Regions from separate parts of the Sphingomonas arabinosi genome, predicted to be linked through region 1. Evidence: predicted binding sites of a transcription regulator. Region 1 holds the regulator's gene; each other region holds the start of a gene.
What was found. The regulator LexA, encoded in region 1, represses DNA repair genes until DNA is damaged. The targets are predictions, from matches to a motif close to GTTCCNCNCTTGTTCT.
Positions count from the first base shown of each region.

Region 1 (4,152 bases):
GGCGGAAGCGGATGCGCCGAAGCTGCTGGGGACGGGGGCGGTCATCCAGTTGCGAGCACGGCTGATGCCACCGCCGCTCCCCGCGGTGCCGGGCGCCTACGACTTCGCGCGCGTCGCATGGTTCGGCGGGATCGGTGCGACCGGGCGTGGCTTCGCACCGGTGGTCGTGACAAGGCCGAGCGAATCGGGGGCCGGCATCCGCGTCGCGCTGTCGCACCATATTGTATCGCGGCTGGATGGCAGCGCGGGCGGAATCGCCGCAGCGCTTGCGACCGGCGACGTCGGCGCGATCAGCGAGGAGGATTCGGAGGCGATGCGTCGGGCGGGTCTCGCGCATTTGCTGTCGGTGAGCGGATTGCACATCACTGCGGCGGTGGCGGCGACAATGCTGATCGTGTTGCGTCTGCTGGCGCTCAGTCCGTGGCTGGCCTTGCACGCGCGACTGCCGGTGATTGCCGCGTTGGCGGGTGCGGCGGCAGCTATCGGCTATACGTTGCTGACTGGCAGCCAGGTTCCGACGATCCGGTCCTGCGTCGCGGCGCTGCTCGTGCTGGCGGCGCTGGCGATGGGGCGCGAGGCGATGACGTTGCGGCTCGTCGCGGCGGGGGCGGCGTGCGTCATGCTGGTGTTGCCCGAATCGGCGGCGGGGCCGAGCTTCCAACTGTCGTTCGCGGCGATCACCGCGATCATGGCGCTGCACGAACATCCGGTGATCCGCGCGTTCTTCGGGCCGCATGACGAGGGGCGAGGGCGCAAGCTGGCGCGGGGCGTCGCGTCGTTGTTGCTGACGGGGCTGCTGGTCGAATTCGCGCTGATGCCGATCGCGGTGTATCATTTCCACAAGGCCGGGCTGTACGGGGCGTTCGCCAACATCGTCGCGATTCCGTTGACGACATTCGTCGTGATGCCGTTGGAAGCGCTCGCGTTGCTGCTCGACGCCGGCGGCTTGGGCGCGCCGATCTGGTGGCTGGTGCAGCGCTCGCTCGATGTGCTTTTGTGGCTTGCACATATCGTCGCTGGCGCCCCCGGTTCGGTGCGGTCCTTGCCGGCGATGCCGACGGCGGCGTTTGCGCTGATGGTCGTTGGAGGGATTTGGATTGCATTGTGGCGGACGCGGTTGCGGCGATTGGGACTGCTGCCGCTGGTGGCCGGAGCGATCTGGGCGCTGACGACGCCGGCGCCTGACGTTCTCGTTACGGGTGACGGTCGCCATGTTGCGGTGCGGACGGCGGCGGGGTTGGCTATGCTGCGTGATCGGGCTGGGGACTATACGCGGGACATGCTCGCCGAGAATGGCGGGGTGGATGGCGAGCCGCTGTTGCTCGCGGATCAGCTCGACGCTCGATGTAGTCATGATCTATGCGTCACCGATATCGCCGCTCGGGGAAGGATGTGGCGGATCCTCGCGACCCGCAGCGCTTATATGGTGCCGATCGGCGAACTGATCGCCGCCTGTCGCAGCGCTGACGTCGTGGTCAGCGAACGCGGTCTGCCGAAACGTTGCGTGCCTCGGTGGCTGAAGCTGGATCGCCGCGTTCTGCGACGGACGGGCGGGGTCGCGCTGACCTTGAGGACGGGGACGGTCGTAACGATACTGAATGCGGGCGATCGCCATTCCTGGCGCGATCCGCCTGTTCTTGAGCGTGCCGCGCGCTCGTTCAGTTCGCGGCACGCTCGGCTCCGCGATGGAGCGGTTCAGTCGTAGCGGCGGAGGATGCCGGAGAGTTTGCCTTGGACGCGAACCTGCGCGGGGGCGTAGCGTTGGGGGTCGTAGGCGCGGTTGGCCGGGTCGAGGCGGACCATGGCGCCTTCGCGGCGGAAGTATTTCAGGGTGGCTTCGCTGTCTTCGATCAGCGCGACCACGATCTCGCCGTCTCGGGCGGTCTCGGTGCGGCGGATCAGCGCGTAGTCACCGTCGAGGATGCCGGCTTCGACCATCGAATCGCCGGAGACTTCGAGCGCGTAGTGTTCGCCGGTGCCGAGCAGCGCGGCGGGGACGGCTAGCATCGTGCTGCCTTCGAACGCCTCGATAGGGACGCCGGCGGCGATGCGGCCATGGAGGGGTATCTCGATGACGTCGTTGGCCGGTTGTGGCGTGGCGGCGGTGGGGGCCGCCTTGACGTTCGACGCCTTCGACGGCGCCTTTTTCTCCGCACGCTCCGGCATGCGCAGCACTTCGAGCGCGCGCGCGCGGTTCGGCAGGCGGCGGATGAAGTTGCGCTCCTCGAGCGCGCTGATCAGACGGTGGACGCCTGACTTCGACTTGAGGTCGAGCGCATCCTTCATCTCCTCGAACGACGGCGAGACGCCGGTTTCGTTGAGGCGATCGTTGATGAAGCAGACGAGTTCGTGCTGCTTGCGCGTGAGCATGGCGGTTCTCCGTCCGGAACAGACTGGGAACTTCTATGGAACATAATTAACGCCGTCAAGCGTCCGTATCACGCGATAACGAGGATTTCCGCCGATTCGCCTGTCCGTGCCACCGGCGCATTGCCGGCGCGGACGATCAGGCAGGTCGAGCGGGCGAGCGTGAGGAGCATCGAGCTGTCCTGGATCGTCGAGGCATAGGCCTTGCCGTCGCGCAGTTCGGCGCGGAGATAGTCGGTGCGGGCATTGTTGGCGGGGAGGTCTTCGCCGAGCAGCGCGTGGGTCGACTGGGGGAGCGGGTCGCGCGCACCGGCCATGTGCGCGACGACCGGCTTCACGAACAGCGTTGCGGTGACGAACGCGGATACCGGGTTGCCGGGGAGACCGAGCACCATCATCTCGCCGATCCGGCCAGCCATCATCGGCTTGCCGGGGCGCAGTGCGATCCGCCAGAAATCGATGGAGCCGCCGGCCGCCTCGATTGCGGGGCGGACCAGGTCGTGGTCGCCGACCGAGGCGCCGCCTGTGGTGACCAGCAGGTCGGCCTGGACGCTGGCAAAGGCCTCGCGCAGGACTTCGAGATTGTCGGGAAGGATGCCGAGGTCGACGATGTCCACGGGCATGTCGGCGAGCATTGCCGCCAACATGATGCCGTTTGATTCGGGCAGTGCGACGCCGTCGGTCGTCGAGCCGGGGGGGACGAGTTCGTCGCCGGTGGCGGCAACGGCGACGCGGACGCGGCGGTTGACGGTGAGGCTGCCGTGGCCGCCGGTCGCGGCGACGGCGATGCGCGCGGGGCTGAGGCGGTCGCCGGCGGCGATCAGGCGGGTGCCGGTCGAGAAGTCGAGGCCTTTGCGGCGGGTGTTGCGGCCGAATGTCGGCGGACCTTCGCCGGCTAGGATCAGCGTTGCGCCGTCCCGTTCGGCTTCTTCCTGGACCATGACGGTGTCGGCGCCGTCGGGCACCGCGGCGCCGGTGAAGATGCGGGTGGCCTGGCCAGGGGCGACTTTGCCGGTGAAGGGGCGGCCGGCGGCGCTTTCGCCGATGACTTTCCAGGGGCCGGGGAGGTCTTCGAAGCGGATCGCATAGCCGTCCATCGCCGAGAGGTCGGCGGCGGGCTGCGTGCGGCGGGCGAGGATGTCCTCTGCGGCCCAGCGGCCGGCGGCTTCGCGTAAAGCCACAGCCTCACTGCCGACGCGGGGGGCCATGGCGAAGAGGCGGGTCTGGGCTTCGGCGACGGGGACTAGGGTCATGCGTAAGACTCTGTTTTCGGGCGTTTCTGAAAAGTGAAGTATAGGAAGTATAGACGCTGGGAGCAGTTTGGCGGTTTGCGCCTTGGGGCGGTTTCGTATGGGGGAAGCGCAGGGTGCGTGGGTATGTTCCGTGCTTTGCCATGGGTCTGGTGTGTAGGACAGGTGTTGTTGGGTTAGCGGGTGTGGGGTGCGGGCCCGCTAGGGGCGTTGGTGGCTCGGCGAGCGAGCAGTCTGGCTCGATCGATATCATACGTTAGTTACCGCCTCCTTGTTCTCCCGCGAAGGCGGGAGTCCAGTCTGGGTCCCCGCCTTCGCGGGAGAACAAGTGTTGGGCGGACGTCGCTCGTTATTGCCTCGGCTTTCCCAACTGGGCCCCGGCCTTCGCCGGGGTGGTATTTTATTTGGGTGGGCGGCGCGCTTCTTCTGCGATGACGGATGTGGGTTGGTCCGTGATCGGGTCCTCTGGGTGCTCGGCCAGCGCGCGTTCATGGCGCGCGGGGCTTTGTTTGGAGGAAAGAGACACCAGATCAGC
Region 1 is NZ_JAXOJN010000002.1:542,079-546,230, reverse strand. Features, by position in the region: gene U1708_RS05350 (ComEC/Rec2 family competence protein) at 1-1,705, shown strand, start outside; gene lexA (transcriptional repressor LexA) at 1,696-2,370, opposite strand; gene U1708_RS05340 (molybdopterin molybdotransferase MoeA) at 2,439-3,620, opposite strand.

Region 2 (4,152 bases), on a different contig from region 1:
CTGCGTTGTAGGCCGCGAGCGCCAAGTCCACCCTCTTGAACTCGTCCAGATGCTCGCGAAGGTAGCGGGCCCCTCCCCTCAGGTTCTGCAGCGGATCGCGGGAGTTGAATACGCCAAGGTAAGCCGCGGTGCCCGGCATCAGCTGCGTAAGGCCCACCGCACCTTTCGGCGAGACGATCTGCGGATTGTACTGGCTCTCCTGCGCAACGAGCGCATCGAACAGCCCGACGGGAACCCCTGCCTCGCAGGCGACGGCCGAGATCAGCGGGTAATAGCGTGCGCGCCGCTGCTCGAGGTACATGGGTAGGTCCCCCCGGGGACGGTACGGTGAAATCGAACACGCGGCCGGGCTGTAGAGATACGGTGCCACCGCAGCCGCAGCCGCGAGACCCGATGTCGTCACCTTTCCGGTCCTCATCCAAAGGGGCACCGGGATGGACGACCGCTCGACTGGAGCCATTGCGATCGCCGGCGCGAACGACGGAGGCGGCGCCATGCCCGCGAAGTCCTGAGCAAGCATTTCCGCCGAGAGCGCCGTCGCCTCGTTGGGAAGAGCAGCCGGGATCTCGATACCAATTGGCTTCTTGCCCACCTCGATTACGACACCGTCACCGACGTTTCTGAACGGCACCAGCTCGACCTGCTGAGCGGCAGCGCTGGTGATCGTCGCTGCGCCGGCAGCGACGCCGATCAGTAAGTTCGCAACAAAGGTCAGCCTGTTCGCCATGGCGGCAAGGGACCACACCCCTTCAGGCCTGACAACGTGGAATATTTTTACACCATTGCAGTGCAGAGCGCATTACACAGCGCGGCGCAAATCAATGTGTAGTGCGATTGTGCTTGCAAGGTGTAGCTCGCTTCGCCAATCACATGCAAAGACGCATGCAACGCGCATTGCACTGTAATGCTGGTTAGCAGTACAAAGGGACCGTCATGGCTGTCATTCTCGTGGGATCCATCAAAGGCGGAGTCGGCAAGTCCACCACCGCGCTCGCGCTAGCCTCCGAAATCAGGTCTGCGGGGCAGACGGTCTACGTCATCGACACGGACCCTCAGCTCTCCCTCTATCGCTGGTACGAGGACTGGAAGCTGAAGGATGGGATCGTGGTCGAGGACGGCCACAAGATGACGCAAAAGCAGCTGGAGACAGCCGTTTACGACGCATCGCAAGATTACCCGTTCGTGATCCTCGACGTGAAGGGCGCGATCAACGAGCAGGTGATGTACGCCACCCTGCAGGCGAACATGCTCATCATTCCTCAGCGCGCGTCGGCCGCGGACCTTGAGCGCTCGATCGAGTTCCTGGACCGCCTCGAGTTCATTGAGCGCGCCCGGCAGAGGCCCCTCCCCCATCGCATCCTGTTCACCCAGCGCACGACCGCGATCACCTCGCGAGCCGAGCGCGAGATCATGGAGCAGACGCGCCAGGCGGCGCCGGTCTTCTCATCAGAGTTGTTCCTGGGCGACGCCTATCGCGCGATGTTTCTCTACCGAATGACGTTGGAGGAACTGGACGCCCATAACCTCGCGCGGACCGAGCGCGCCCGCCAGAATGTTCAAAGCCTCCTTCGGGAGATCGTTGCAATCATCACATCCGAGGTCAAAGCATGAGCGAAGCACCAGAACCCAAGAAGTTCGGCCGCGCCGCTCGTGAGCCCGCTGCTAGCGGTCTCGATCTTTCAGCAATGCGCCCTACTCCCGCCCCTCGCCCCAGCGCTGCCCCAATGGAGTTGCCCGACGAATATCAATCAGCGCCGACGGCGCGACGCCGTAGGGTGCGCGAGACGAAGAGCAAGTCCGTGACCATGAGGATTACCCCAACCACCTACACCCGCTTCAACGAATATTGCGACCGCGAGCAGCTATCCTACCCTGACGCGCTCGATCGGCTTCTGGCGCTGGCTGAAGGCGCCAAGGACTAGGAGGGAAGGGGGTGAGGTGCATCATGAGAAAGGATGCACCATGACCCTAGTCGCCCTCAAACCCACTCAGCAGGTAGTCAATATCGTAGGTGCCCTGGGCGGCACCTGGCGCGGCTATCTCGCGATGTGCCCCTGCCCTGCCCACCAGGACAAGACGCCGAGCCTCTCGGTCCGGCAGGGCAATGAAGGGATCCTCGTTCACTGCTTCGCAGGCTGCGACGCGGACGATGTCCTAAGAGAGATCTCCCGGCTGAGGCCCGGCCAACGTTACGAGCCGCCAAAGGCGGCACCGCTCGGCCGACAGCCGAATGTCGAGCGGCTTTGGAGCGAGGCCGTCCCGGTCGCCAGCACGCCTGCGGAGGCGTACCTGAGGCGGCGCGGGATCCGCGACGGGTTCGACGACCTCCGGTTTCACCCCCGATGCCCTTGGGGACCGAAGCCTACCACCCGGTTCCTCCCCGCGCTGATAGTCGCCGCCAGAGAAGGTCGAGCCCTACACGCCGTCCAGCGGGTCTTCCTCGACCTCGAACACGGAGGGTATCTCGAAAAGGTGATGCTGGGGACCCCGGCTGGCGCGAGTTGGCAGGGCATGCGCGTGACGGACACGCTGGCGCTTGCCGAGGGTTTCGAGACGGCAGCAATGTTCACGCAGCATAACGGCATCCCGTGCTGGGCGACGCTTGGCGCCGCGAGGCTCGACCGCGTCCACATCCCGGACTCAGTCAGGACGTTGATCTTCGCCGAAGACAACGATCCAGAGGGACGCCGCGCCCGTCGGAAAGCGTGGGCAGCTTACCGTCCGCGTGGCTTGAATCTCCGGCGAATGCCGCCTCCGAGGCAATTCGGCGACTGGGCCGACGTCAGAACCGGAGCATAGAGGGGAGGGGGACTGGTCTGGTGAGCTGCGTCGTGCAGCCACAGAGCCAGGAGATCCCCATGAACGACCTGTTCGACGCCGCACGCGATCGTGCGTCATGTTGCACCGCTGCGGCGATGCGGCTCGTTCCCAGCCTTGAGGGCCAGGACAAGATCACGCGCGCCTTGCTCAACGAGGCGATGACGACCGCCTTCGGCGGTTCCGACGCCGACGGCCGCTGGACCCAGCGCGAGAGCTTCGAGGTACTTGAGCTTGCACTTGCACTTGCAATGCGAAATCGCAGTACAGATCGCTTGCACGTTGCACATGATGATGTGCTGCAAGCTGCAGTGCTGCTCGATCGGCTTCCAACGCAAACCGTGAGAAGCGAGGAGCAGATCGAGTGGCAACAGTTCTCGACACCCCTCGACCTAGCTGCTGTCGCCCTGATCCTGGCGGCTCCCATGCCCTCCGACATCGTCCTCGAGCCGAGCGCTGGCAACGGCTTGCTGGTGGCCCAGCTTCCCACGGTCACGGCCCTCCAGCTCAACGAGATCGACCCTGCCCGGCGCGCCCGGTTGCAGGCGGTCTTTCCAGAAGCGCCAATCTCGGCTCATGACGGCGCAACGATCGGCAGCGCGATGGCAGCGTCGACCCGCCCGACACTGATCATCATGAACCCGCCATTCTCGCGCTCGATCGGGCACGGGACGGACTCGCTTGCCGCGGTTCGACATCTCCAGGCAGCGATCCGGCGCGTCCGCCCGAACGGCCGCGTGGTGGCGATCATGCCCGACTGGTTCACGAACTCCGCGCGCATGGGCCAGATCTGGACGACCACGCTGGAGCAGGTGACGGTCAGGACCTCGATCCGCCTCACCGACGCATACGGCAAGCACGGCACCGGCGTCGCGGTCCGCCTCTACGTTCTCGACAAAGCGGTCGGCCAGAGCAACAACGTGACGATCCAGCGAGGGACCGTGCGCGAACTCCTCCCGGAGATCAGCGTACCCGAACGCCTGGAGTTCTCGGACGAGGTCGAGAAGCCTGCCGCTGCGAGGGGAGGGGCCGTGTCCCTCTTCCGAAGCGTCCGATCGAAGCCCGCGACCGCGCCTCGCGTCTTCCGCGCGCGCGCCCGGAACGAGGTCGCGCCCGTGACGTACCAGGTCCTGGAAACCCCGGCACCGCTTGCGGAGCAGACGGGCGTCTATCTGCCATACCGGCCGAGCCGCATCGTCTTCGACAGTGCCGGCGAGCACCCGACCGCACTCGTTGAATCGGTCGCTATGGGCTCGATCCCCGCGCCGATCCCCACCCACGTCCCGGCGTTGCCGGAGCGGACGGTCAAGGACCGCCTCCTGTCCTCCTCGCAGC
Region 2 is NZ_JAXOJN010000017.1:33,862-38,013, reverse strand. Features, by position in the region: gene U1708_RS18480 (lytic transglycosylase domain-containing protein) at 1-745, opposite strand, end outside; gene U1708_RS18475 (ParA family protein) at 934-1,611, shown strand; gene U1708_RS18470 (DUF7146 domain-containing protein) at 1,963-2,799, shown strand; gene U1708_RS18465 (strawberry notch family protein) at 2,859-4,152, shown strand, end outside.
Region 2: the regulator LexA is predicted to act here: its motif matches at 1,915-1,930, upstream of U1708_RS18470 (DUF7146 domain-containing protein).

Region 3 (4,152 bases), on a different contig from region 1:
ATCCGTGCCAATCACGTCCGCGATGATGCGGTACGCTGGTTTGGAACGCATCTATTCGGATCGGAAATGTACCCGAAGCTCAACACAGTCACGACCGCCCCCCTGTTCTCCCGCGAAGGCGGGAGCCCAGTCTGGATCCCCGCCTTCGCGGGGAAACAAACTTTGCGCATAGAATAGGGTGTCCGCTCCAAGAATACCTGTGCCACGCCGCCGCTGACGCCCCCGCCTACCCACGCCCCATCATGTGATCGACGAACGACGCCAGCGTCTTGAACCCCGAGAGTTTCATCCCGCTCTTCTCCCCCGTCATCGACGCCGGCACCAGCGCGCGTTCGAAGCCGAGCTTGCTCGCCTCTTTCAACCGCAGCGGGCCATGTGCCACCGGACGGATCTCGCCCGACAGCGCGACCTCGCCGAACGCCACCGCGTCGACTGGCACCGGGCGCTCCGACATCGCCGAGATCAGCGCCGCCGCCACCGCGAGGTCCGCCGCAGGGTCCTGGACGCGGTAGCCGCCCGCGATGTTGAGATACACTTCGGCATTGGAGAAGCTAAGCCCGCACCGCGCTTCCAGCACCGCGAGAATCATCGCCAGCCGCCCGGAATCCCAACCGACCACCGCGCGCCTCGGCGTAGCGCCCGACGCGAGCCGTACGGTCAGCGCCTGGATCTCGACCAGCACCGGCCGCGTGCCCTCCAGTGCCGGGAACACCGTCGCACCGGTCATCGCGTCGTCGCGGTGCGTCAGGAACAACGACGACGGGTTGCCGACCTCCGCCAGTCCTTCGGTCTGCATCGAGAAGACGCCGATCTCGTCGGTCCCGCCGAAGCGGTTCTTGATCGCCCGGAGGATGCGGTATTGATGGCTACGCTCGCCCTCAAACGACAGCACCGTGTCTACCATATGCTCCAGCACGCGAGGGCCGGCAATCGAGCCGTCCTTCGTCACGTGGCCGACCAGCACCACCGCCGTGCCGCGCTCCTTGGCGAACCGGATCAGCTCCTGCGCTGACGCTCGCACCTGGCTGACCGTCCCCGGCGCACCCTCGATCAGGTCGGAGTGCATCGTCTGGATCGAATCGATCACCAGCATCGCCGGCGGCTTCGTCTGCAAGGTCGTCAGGATGTCGCGCGTCGAGGTCGCCGCCGCCAACTGCACCGGCGCGTTGCCCAGCCCAAGCCTTCGCGCACGCAAACGAACTTGATCCGCCGCTTCTTCACCCGAGACGTACGCGACCGACTGCCCCGCCAACGCCATCTTCGCCGCAGCCTGCAACAGCAGCGTCGACTTGCCGATCCCCGGATCGCCGCCGATCAGCGTTGCCGAGCCCTCGACGAAGCCGCCACCCAGCGCGCGGTCGAGTTCGGCGATGCCGGTCGCCATCCGGTCGGGCAGCTTGATCTCCGCATCGAGCCCGACGAGCTGGATCGCGCGGCCGCCGGTCTGGAGGTTGTGCTTCGAATGGAACGGCGTGGCGGCGGTGTTCGCCTCCTCGACCATCGTGTTCCACTCGTTGCAATCGGCGCACTGCCCCGCCCAGCGGTGCGACACCGATCCGCAGGACTGACACACGTAACGTTTCTGGGGTTTCGCCATGCGTCCGATGTACGAGAACGATACGGGAACATCAATGGCAGCCGGCCGGGCTATGTTACAGATTCAGTGGCGCTTGACGGCACACCGCGTTATCCGCGCGACGATGCACGCCACCGACCTGCGCATCGCCCTGTTCAGCGGCAACTATAATTACGTTCGCGATGGCGCAAACCAGGCGTTGAATCTGCTCGTCGGTCATCTGCTGTCGAAGGGCGTGACGGTGCGGGTCTATTCGCCGACCAACGCCAAGCCGGCCTTCCCGCCGACCGGCGATCTGGTCGCGGTGCCATCACTACCGCTGCCGGCGGGGCGTGGCGAATACAAGCTGGCGCGCGGGTTACCGGCGGCGATCCGGCGCGATCTCGATGCGTTCGCACCGAACATCGTCCATGTGTCGGCGCCTGATTTCCTCGGGCACCGCGCGATCAGCTATGGTCGACGCAACGGCATCGCCACGGTCGCGTCGTTGCACACGCGGTTCGAGACGTATTTCCGCTATTACAAGATGGCGTTCTTCGAGCCGATCATGGTGAAAATCCTCACGCGCTTCTACAACCGCGTCGACGAAGTGCTGGTGCCGGGGCGCGGCATGGCGGAGATCGTCCGCGACTGGGGCGTGACGACGCCGACTGCGATCTGGTCGCGCGGCGTGAACCACGATCGCTTCACGCCGACGCGTCGCGACCTGGCGTGGCGACGCGCGCGCGGGATTGCCGATGGCGAGGTTGCGGTCGGGTTTCTCGGCCGGCTGGTGAAAGAGAAGGGTCTCGACGTCTTCGCCGACGTGATCCGGACGCTGGAGCAGCGCGGCGTGCCGCACAAGGTGCTAGTGATCGGCGAAGGCCCCGCGCGCGACTGGTTCGCCGCCCGCGTGCCCGGCGCGGTGTTCGCAGGGTTCCAGTCGGGCGACGATCTAGGCCGCGCGGTCGCGTCGATGGACGTGTTCTTCAACCCGAGCGTGACCGAGACGTTCGGCAACGTGACACTGGAGGCGATGGCGGCAGGTGTTCCCGTCGTCGCGGCGCGCGCGTCTGGCGCGGTCGGGCTGGTCGACGACGGGGTGACCGGGTTTCTGGTGCCGCCGACCGATATCGCCGGATATGCGGATGCGATCGGGCGGATCGTTTCCGAGCCGGGGCTGCGTGAGACGATGGGTTGGGCCGGGCACGACAAGGCGGCCGGGTATTTGTGGGATACGATCAACCAGACGGTGCTGGACACGTATCTGGAGGTTATGGCGCGGCGGGGGGGCTAAGGGCGGCTTCGCCCCTCCCTGGAAGGGAGCGGTCGGGGGTGGGTCGGGTTCCGCGAGTTCGACGCTTGGTGGCTCAAACCGGCCTACCCACCCCCAGCCCCTCCCTTTCAGGGAGGGGAGCAGGTTGCGCGCTTAGACGGTCGCCCAATCGAACGTCAGCGGCGCCTCCGGAAATGCGAACCGGTCGAGGTGGCTCGACACCACGCCGCGCATCCGGTCGACGTCCTCGCTCTCCGGCACGGTCAGCGCGACGTCGAGCGTTTCGCTGTCGGCACGCATCTCCAGCACCGCGCCGTTCGGAAAGGCGATGCGGCCCTCTTCCTCCGAGAAGGTGACCTCCATCTTGTGGCTCCAGTGATTGGCGAGCTGCTGGAGATACTTGCTCGCCGAATGCGTCGGCACGCGTGCGACCGAGACGCTCACTTGAGGCGCTCGATCTTCTGCGCGGCTTCGTCGAGCAGCGCGGCGACGTCGTGCAGCGTGTCCTCGTTAACGTCCTCGCGCATCAGCCGGTGCTGGAGCACCTGGCGCAGATTGCCCATCGCCCGCCGGATCGGCGCGCCATCGGTCCGCTCGGACTCCGCCCCGACCGCCGCCAGCCGCGCGAACAGGCCGTCCACCACGGCCGCGTTCCCGGCCAGGTGCGCGCGGCCCTCGTCGCTCGCCGCAAAACGCTTTTTCGCGCCTTCCGACTGCTGCTCCTCGATCAGGCCCATTTCGTCGAGCATGCTGAGCGTCGGATAGACGACGCCCGGGCTCGGCGCATAGCCACCCCCGGTCAGCCCCTCGATCTCGCGGATCAGGTCGTAACCGTGGCGCGGCGCATCCGCGATCAGCTTCAACATGACGAGCTTCAATTCGCCGCCGTCGAACAGCCGACGCCGACCACCGGGGCCGCCGCGATGGCCGTGGCGACCATGACCTTCGTGGCTTCCCCTGCCGCGGCCTTCACCGTCGGCGCGCGGGCCGCCGGTCCAGGCTCCATATCCCATACCAAAACGCATTTGAGTGTTCTCCGATATATCTTGGCTTATAGTTGACGATATATCGCAGACTGTTTCGGGTTCAAGGGGGCGGGCGCGAAAACATCCGCCTGCTTGAGTCCGTCATCCCCGCGGAGGCGGGAACCCAGACCCCCGGACCGAGCAAACTGGCATTGCCGTCAGCCAGTATGGATACCCGCCTGGGCGGGGATAACGGCTGGTTCAGGGTGACGACACGATTACGAGGCGTGGGAGGATGACGAGCGCGCGTGGAGTGCGGACGGATGGGCAAACCGGCCCCCCGCCCCTATCTTCCA
Region 3 is NZ_JAXOJN010000007.1:117,939-122,090, forward strand. Features, by position in the region: gene radA (DNA repair protein RadA) at 227-1,597, opposite strand; gene U1708_RS13185 (glycosyltransferase family 4 protein) at 1,701-2,852, shown strand; gene U1708_RS13190 (DUF2218 domain-containing protein) at 2,985-3,275, opposite strand; gene U1708_RS13195 (PadR family transcriptional regulator) at 3,272-3,856, opposite strand.
Region 3: the regulator LexA is predicted to act here: its motif matches at 1,612-1,627, upstream of radA (DNA repair protein RadA).